3 regions of the Rhizobium sp. F40D2 genome follow, and region 1 is predicted to be linked to each of the others. Evidence: riboswitches for the same ligand, from Rfam matches in the RefSeq annotation. Region 1 holds a riboswitch; each other region holds the start of a gene.
What was found. Region 1 has a riboswitch for cobalamin ahead of nrdH (glutaredoxin-like protein NrdH). Riboswitches for the same ligand answer to the same signal wherever they lie in the genome.
Positions count from the first base shown of each region.

Region 1 (2,193 bases):
AAGGATGTACGCATTGCTGTTCTGAACGACGAGGGCAAGAGCGTGTCGGTGCTGCTCGTCAATGGTGTTGCGGCTGGCCTGATCGGCATGCGCGACGAGCCGCGCGAGGATGCCAAGGCCGGCCTTTCCACGCTCAAGTCGGCCGGCGTCAAGGCGATGATGCTGACGGGCGACAATAAGCGGACAGCAGCAGCCGTTGCCGGCATGCTCGGCATCGACTGGCGCGGCGAGATGATGCCTGAGGATAAGCAGCGGGTCGTCGGAGAATTGAAGCGCCAGGGCTTCATCGTCGCCAAGGTCGGTGATGGTATCAACGATGCTCCGGCGCTGGCCGCCGCCGATATCGGCATCGCCATGGGCGGCGGCACCGATGTGGCGCTGGAAACGGCGGATGCCGCCGTGCTGCATGGGCGCGTCGGCGATGTGGCGCGGATGATCGAACTGTCCAAACGGACGATGCGCAATATCCTGCAGAACATCACCATCGCGCTCGGGCTGAAGGCGGTGTTCCTGGTGACGACGATTGCCGGCATCACCGGGCTCTGGCCGGCAATTCTTGCCGATACCGGCGCCACCGTGCTGGTGACGATCAACGCGCTCAGGCTGCTTCGGGTCAGGGGATAAACCCTGTTCGCAGCGACGATTTGGGCTGATCCGAAATCGACAATCGTGGAGCCGGCTACTGGCCGGCTCTCTTCGTTCCGGCCTTCTCCACTGCCTGTTTTGCTAAGCTTTCGTTAGCCATGTTTTTCAAAGGACCGCAGTGATTTCAAACCTGTCGTAACGCAATGCACGAACCATCTGTTGACGTGATTTTGGATTCGCGTACTATATCTAGTGTTCAAGGTTCCTTCGATTCGTGTCGGATCGCGGGCTAAGACGGGAATACGGTGCGTTTCGCCATGACGGCGCAACAAGGCCGGAGCTGCCCCCGCAACTGTGAGCGGCGAGCAACTGTCCGATTTCAGGTCACTGGGGCATGATGCCTCGGGAAGGCTGGGGCAGGGTGCTTCGACCCGCAAGCCAGGAGACCTGCCTTGCACTAGATGTCCACGGGCGGGGTGTCCGGAAGGTCGCGTGCATGACAGCGGAATGATCCGCGCCTGTTACGCTGCCCCGAACGTCCGCATGAGCACTTCGGGGTTGAAGTCATGTCCAGAATATCAAGGCCGCCGCCCGCGACAGTCCCGAAAGGGATCGTCTCAGGCGTTTAAAGCGCCGATTTTCCCAGATCACCATCAAGCGTTGCCCCGGACGTCGCAAGGCGCCCGATCCCCGTATTGCGTCCTGAATTCTTTGACATCACGAGGAACATGATGAGCGTTACCGTCTACAGCAAACCCGCCTGCGTCCAGTGCACCGCCACCTATCGCGCCCTCGACCGCCTGGGCGTCGATTACGACATCGTCGATCTCTCCGAGGATGCCGAAGCGCTCGATCGCGTCCGCAGCCTCGGCTACATGCAGGCGCCGGTCGTCATTGCCGGCGAGCGGCATTGGGCGGGTTTCCGTCCCGACATGATCAGCGCACTCTCCTGACCGAGGAAAAGGGTGATGGGGCTGATCGTCTATTATTCCAGCCGATCCGAAAATACCCATCGCTTCGTCGCCAGGCTCGGACTGCGCGCGGCGCGCATTCCGGCGGGCGGTGCGGATGCGTTCCATATCCGCGAACCCTTCGTGCTTGTTGTGCCGACCTATAGCGACGGCGACGGCAAGGGCGCTGTTCCCAAGCAGGTGATCCGCTTCTTGAACGACGCGGAGAACCGAGAACACATTCGTGGCGTGATTGCCGCGGGCAACAGCAATTTCGGCGAGACATACGGGCTCGCCGGCGACGTGATCTCGCAGAAATGCCGGGTGCCTTACCTCTACAGGTTCGAGCTCATGGGCACGGAGGAAGATGTCGCTAACGTCAAACACGGAATGGAACGATTTTGGACACGGGAACAACTCTGACGCGGGATGCGAGCGCAAAACCGCATAACACTTTTGCTCATCCCGCCGGCGAACGCCCTTTGAAAGCGGCGGAAACGCTCGACTATCACGCGCTGAACGCCATGCTGAACCTCTATAACGATGAGGGCAGGATCCAGCTCGACAAGGACCGCATGGCGGCGAAGCAGTACTTTCTCCAGCATGTGAACCAGAACACCGTGTTCTTTCACAATCTGAGGGAAAAGCTCGATTACCT
Region 1 covers NZ_CM131436.1:2,085,743-2,087,935, forward strand. The annotation lists gene ACS4RS_RS10065 (heavy metal translocating P-type ATPase) at 1-624, shown strand, start outside; cobalamin riboswitch at 828-1,054, shown strand; gene nrdH (glutaredoxin-like protein NrdH) at 1,317-1,538, shown strand; gene nrdI (class Ib ribonucleoside-diphosphate reductase assembly flavoprotein NrdI) at 1,554-1,958, shown strand; gene nrdE (class 1b ribonucleoside-diphosphate reductase subunit alpha) at 2,018-2,193, shown strand, end outside.

Region 2 (2,193 bases), 1.5 Mb from region 1:
TCGCCTACAAAAGCCGCGCGCCCGGCGAGAAAAACGCCTGCGCCTGCAATCTCACCGCCTATTACGACGAGATGCGCGGCAATCAAGCGATAAGCCAGCCACCGCAACAGGGATCGATCACCACCATCCACACCAATCCGCCGGTGAAGGATAGCGCGGCAGCCGCCGCGCCGCAGCCATCGGTTCCGGATCGTCCCTACGACCCCACGCAGAACAAGGTCCGCCAGGTCGGCCCCCAATTCCTCGCCGGCGACCAGGGCTCGATCGACCTTGCCAATCCTGCCGCACCCGGCCCGCAGCCGCAGCAGCAGTGATCGCTACCTCTCGCTCCTTCCCCAGCCATCGTGGAAGACGGTTTCCTCGAGCGGCAGCCGCTGCCGCCAGCCTTTGACCGAGAGTTCCGGCTGGTCATAGAGCCGCTCGACGAAACCGGCGCAGAGCCAGGCAACCACCTCGATATGCTCGGGTATGCCGAGAATGGTCTTCAGGTCGGCTTCGCGAAAGATGCTGACCCAGCCAATGCCGACCCCTTCGGCGCGGGCCGCCAGCCAGAGATTCTGAATGGCGCAGACTGTGGAATAGCTGTCCATCCGCGGGTTGTGCGTGCGCCCCAGCACCACGCTGCCGCTGCGGGTGGGGTCACAGGTCACGCAGATGCCGAGCGGCGCCTCCACGATGCCTTCGAGCTTGAGGGCGCGGTAAGCCTGCCGCCGCTCGCCCTCAAACATCAATGCCGCTTCCTCGTTGGCCTTGGCAAAGGCATCCCGGATGCGCGCTCGCACCGTTGGACTTTTCACCAGAATGAAATTCCACGGCTGCATGAAGCCGACGGAGGGTGCGTGGTGGGCGGCCGTCAACAGCCGTTCCACCACGTCGTCGGGCAAGGGCTCAGGCAGGAACTGGCTGCGAACGTCGCGCCGCGTCATGATCGCATGATAAACGGCCTCGCGTTCGGCCAAGGAAAAACCGGACGCCACTGACAGGGCATCCTCATCAAAGGGTCGCATCGTCAAATCCCCAACAACGCAACCGCCCGCCGTCCGCGCGGGTTGGGTCTATCTTGCCAGGCCGGTCTTCTGACTCGGCGTCATCCGTCTGCCGCAGCCTTCCCGGCGAAAGCCAGTGGCATGATGAAGCGGCGAACGTCAGCCTTACAGCGTTGGGCACGTTCCGGTCTTGCACCGGATTCCCGATTCTCCCGCTTGAAAAGCGGGCACCTGACGGCGCATCTATTTCAGCAAACTGACTCTGCGGCAAGCGGCCTCATGCCGCATTCAACTGCCTGTGACATCGATCGCGTGGACAGCTGCGCATCGCTGCCGTAGAAACGAACAGATCCCAACCGACGCCCGTGGCGCCGCAATTTTTCTCTTTGCAGCCCGGTTGCCCGCGCCCCGCCAGACACCCATGACCCTTGCGGTCGCCCTGTTCATGGAACAGATGATTCCACAGCCATTCGCCATGGCCTTCGGCCATGTTGCCAGCAGCCAGGCGACCGCGATCAACGCCATTGCCCAGCGTATCTCCATGACGATGGGCGTGCCGATCGCCGGTGGTATCCTGGAAATTTCGACCAGCTTCCACGGCGGCAAGCTGCTAGTCTCGGATTTTCACACCGCCTTCTTCAGTGTCTCAATGATTTCGGCGCTGGCCTGCATCACCTTCCTGCGCCTGCCGCGCGATGCCGGCGCCAAACTGACGACGTGCCGCCGCAAGCGCCACCAAGGCGAGCCCAAAGAGGCGATCGCAGAAAACAGCTGATCAACCCAAATTGCCGGCCGGCGCAGCGGCGAAATGACACGCGTCCTCTCCGGCTTACCCTTCCACTTTATGATTTGTTCACACATCAAAGACACACTGCGTCTGCGCGTTTTGGGTTGCTATCAGGACATGGGCATGAGCGCTCGTGATGCAACCGTCAGCGTGGATGCCCGTGTTGATACGCCGGTCGGAACAGATCTGACTGAGCCGCAATTCCAGGCCCCACGGAATGTTCCAGTTTTTGAAAACGATGCCTCTGACAGCCAAGCTCGCGGCGATTATCGTGACCGTCAACCTTTGCGGCATCTCAGCCTTTGCCACCTACACCTGGATGTACGAAACCAAGGCGTTGATCGATGGCGCCAAGGCGAACTGGTCCAAAGATGCGGAGCAGTTTGCGTCCCTGGCCGCCGGTGGTGTGAAATGGGGCAA
Region 2 covers NZ_CM131436.1:3,607,786-3,609,978, reverse strand. The annotation lists gene ACS4RS_RS17370 (DUF2865 domain-containing protein) at 1-314, shown strand, start outside; gene bluB (5,6-dimethylbenzimidazole synthase) at 318-1,007, opposite strand; cobalamin riboswitch at 1,050-1,236, opposite strand; partial or broken gene ACS4RS_RS17360 (MFS transporter) at 1,357-1,761, shown strand; gene ACS4RS_RS17355 (methyl-accepting chemotaxis protein) at 1,991-2,193, shown strand, end outside.
Region 2: another riboswitch for cobalamin. It lies ahead of bluB (5,6-dimethylbenzimidazole synthase); the one in region 1 lies ahead of nrdH (glutaredoxin-like protein NrdH).

Region 3 (2,193 bases), 1.2 Mb from region 1:
GCCGCCTTCGTGCACGACACCGTATTCACCCCGGATTCCGGCACGGCGCGCACGGATTTTCCCGGCGGCAGCGCCAGCGCCCTCTGGCACTCGATCCAGGCCATCCTGTCGCTGCCCGAGGAGACCCGGCTCTTTTCCGGCCACGACTATCAGCCTGGCGGTCGCCATCCCCGCTGGGAAAGCACGGTGACCGCCCAGAAGGGCGCCAATCCGCATATATCGGGCATCGACGAGGCCGGCTTTGTGGCGCTGCGCCAGGCGCGCGACCGTACGCTGCCGAAACCGAAGCTGATGCTGCACGCGCTACAGGTCAACATCCGCGGCGGGCGGCTGCCCGAGCCGGAGGAGAACGGCCGGCGCTATCTGAAGATTCCGTTGGATGCCTTGTAGCACGCAAGGCGCAACGTTGCGGCGCGTGCTTCGAGGCTTCGCCCTCCCGGGCTGCGCACCTCAGCATGAGGGAGGTTGGCGGATGCCGCGCCCACAACCATCCCTCAAACGATCTCCTCCACATCCGTCCTGCCAAAATCATTGCCCACATAGAGCAGCCGACTCGGTTACGGATACTCGCATGGCGCTCTCCTGCCCGGCCGGTGCGGCCTGGTTCTTCCGGCTAATTTAGACCAGTCATATAGAGACGCCACCGCGACTATTTTCCTTTGATATGGTTGAAGGGCGCCGGTATTGGCGACCTACCCAAATAGAATCCCCCGCAATAGTTGTTGACGCCGCGCGGGCCGGCGACGTAACTGGGTGTGACGGTTCCCTGAAGATGACTCCAAGGGGATTAATAGGGAACACGGTGAGGACGACCCAGAAGGGACCGAGACCGTGGCTGCCCCCGCAACTGTATGCGGATTGTCGATCATCTCAGGTGTGGTCAGCGACCGGCCATCTCTGAAGGGCTTATAGCTTCGCCACTGCGATATATTGCGGGAAGGCGGATGAAAGACGGATATCCGCAAGCCAGGAGACCTGCCGTCAATCACGATCCAATTAACCGGGCGGGGATGCCCGGACAAGGAACAGACATGATTGACCTTCTGAACCTCCGCCGATTTCCGGCATGCATCCGTCTCGATTGGACCTCCTGCGGCTAGCGCGCGTCAGCGTGCCTTTGGCCGCGCGTGCGGCATTGCCGTGCTTTTTCCTTCAATCGAGGTTTTCATGCGACAGATTCTCGCCACCATGACATTTGCATTCGGGCTGATCGGCCTTGCTGCACCGAGCCTTGCCGCCACCCAATATCCTTTGACCATCACCAATTGCGGTGAGCAGGTGACTTTCCAGAAAGCGCCGTCGAAGATCGTTTCGATCGGCCAGGGCATGACCGAAATTCTCTTCTCGCTCGGCCTTGCCGACAAGATCGCCGGCACGGCCGTCTGGGTCGGTCCCGTCCTGCCGCAATATGCCGAGGTCAACAGCAAGATAAAGCGTCTCGCCGACAATGATCCGAGCTTCGAATCCGTCGTCGGGCGGGAGCCCGACCTGGTGGCGGCCGAGTTCGAATGGCATGTCGGCGCGCAGGGCTCCGTCGGCAACCGGGAGCAGTTCCAGGATCTCGGGATCAATACCTATCTCGCGCCGGCCGATTGCGTCGCCAAGATCAACACCGATGGCGGCGACGGTGTGCGCAAGGAGCTGTTCACGATGGAGCTGATCTATCGTGAAATCGCTGAGCTCTCGGAGATCTTCGACGTGAAGGAGCGCGGCGATGCGCTGATTTCCGAGTTGAAAAAGCGCGAGGCGGATGCCGTCGCGTCGATATCAGCCGCGTCGGGCAAGAGCCTGCCTATCGTCTTCTGGTTCTCCAGCAAGGAAGTCAACGGCGACGCCTTCATCGCCGGCAAGAACAGCGCGCCTGCCTATATCCTGAAGGCGATCGACGCCAGGAATGTCGTCACGACCGAAGAGGAATGGCCGCTGGTCGGCTGGGAAACCATTGCCCAGGCGAACCCGGCCGTCATCGTGCTCGCCACCATGGACCGGCGCCGCTATGCCGCCGACGATCCGAAGGTCAAGATCGATTTTCTCGAGAACGATCCCGTGACCAAGGAGCTCGATGCCGTCAGGAACAAGCACTTCGTGATGATGGACGCGCAATCGATGAACCCGACGATCCGCACGATCGACGGCATCGAGACCTTGGCGAACGGCATCAAATCCTTCGGCCTGTCGCAGTGAAGGCAGTGT
Region 3 covers NZ_CM131436.1:3,302,634-3,304,826, forward strand. The annotation lists gene blh (bifunctional sulfur transferase/dioxygenase Blh) at 1-390, shown strand, start outside; cobalamin riboswitch at 743-997, shown strand; gene ACS4RS_RS15830 (ABC transporter substrate-binding protein) at 1,168-2,184, shown strand; gene ACS4RS_RS15835 (iron chelate uptake ABC transporter family permease subunit) at 2,181-2,193, shown strand, end outside.
Region 3: another riboswitch for cobalamin. It lies ahead of ACS4RS_RS15830 (ABC transporter substrate-binding protein); the one in region 1 lies ahead of nrdH (glutaredoxin-like protein NrdH).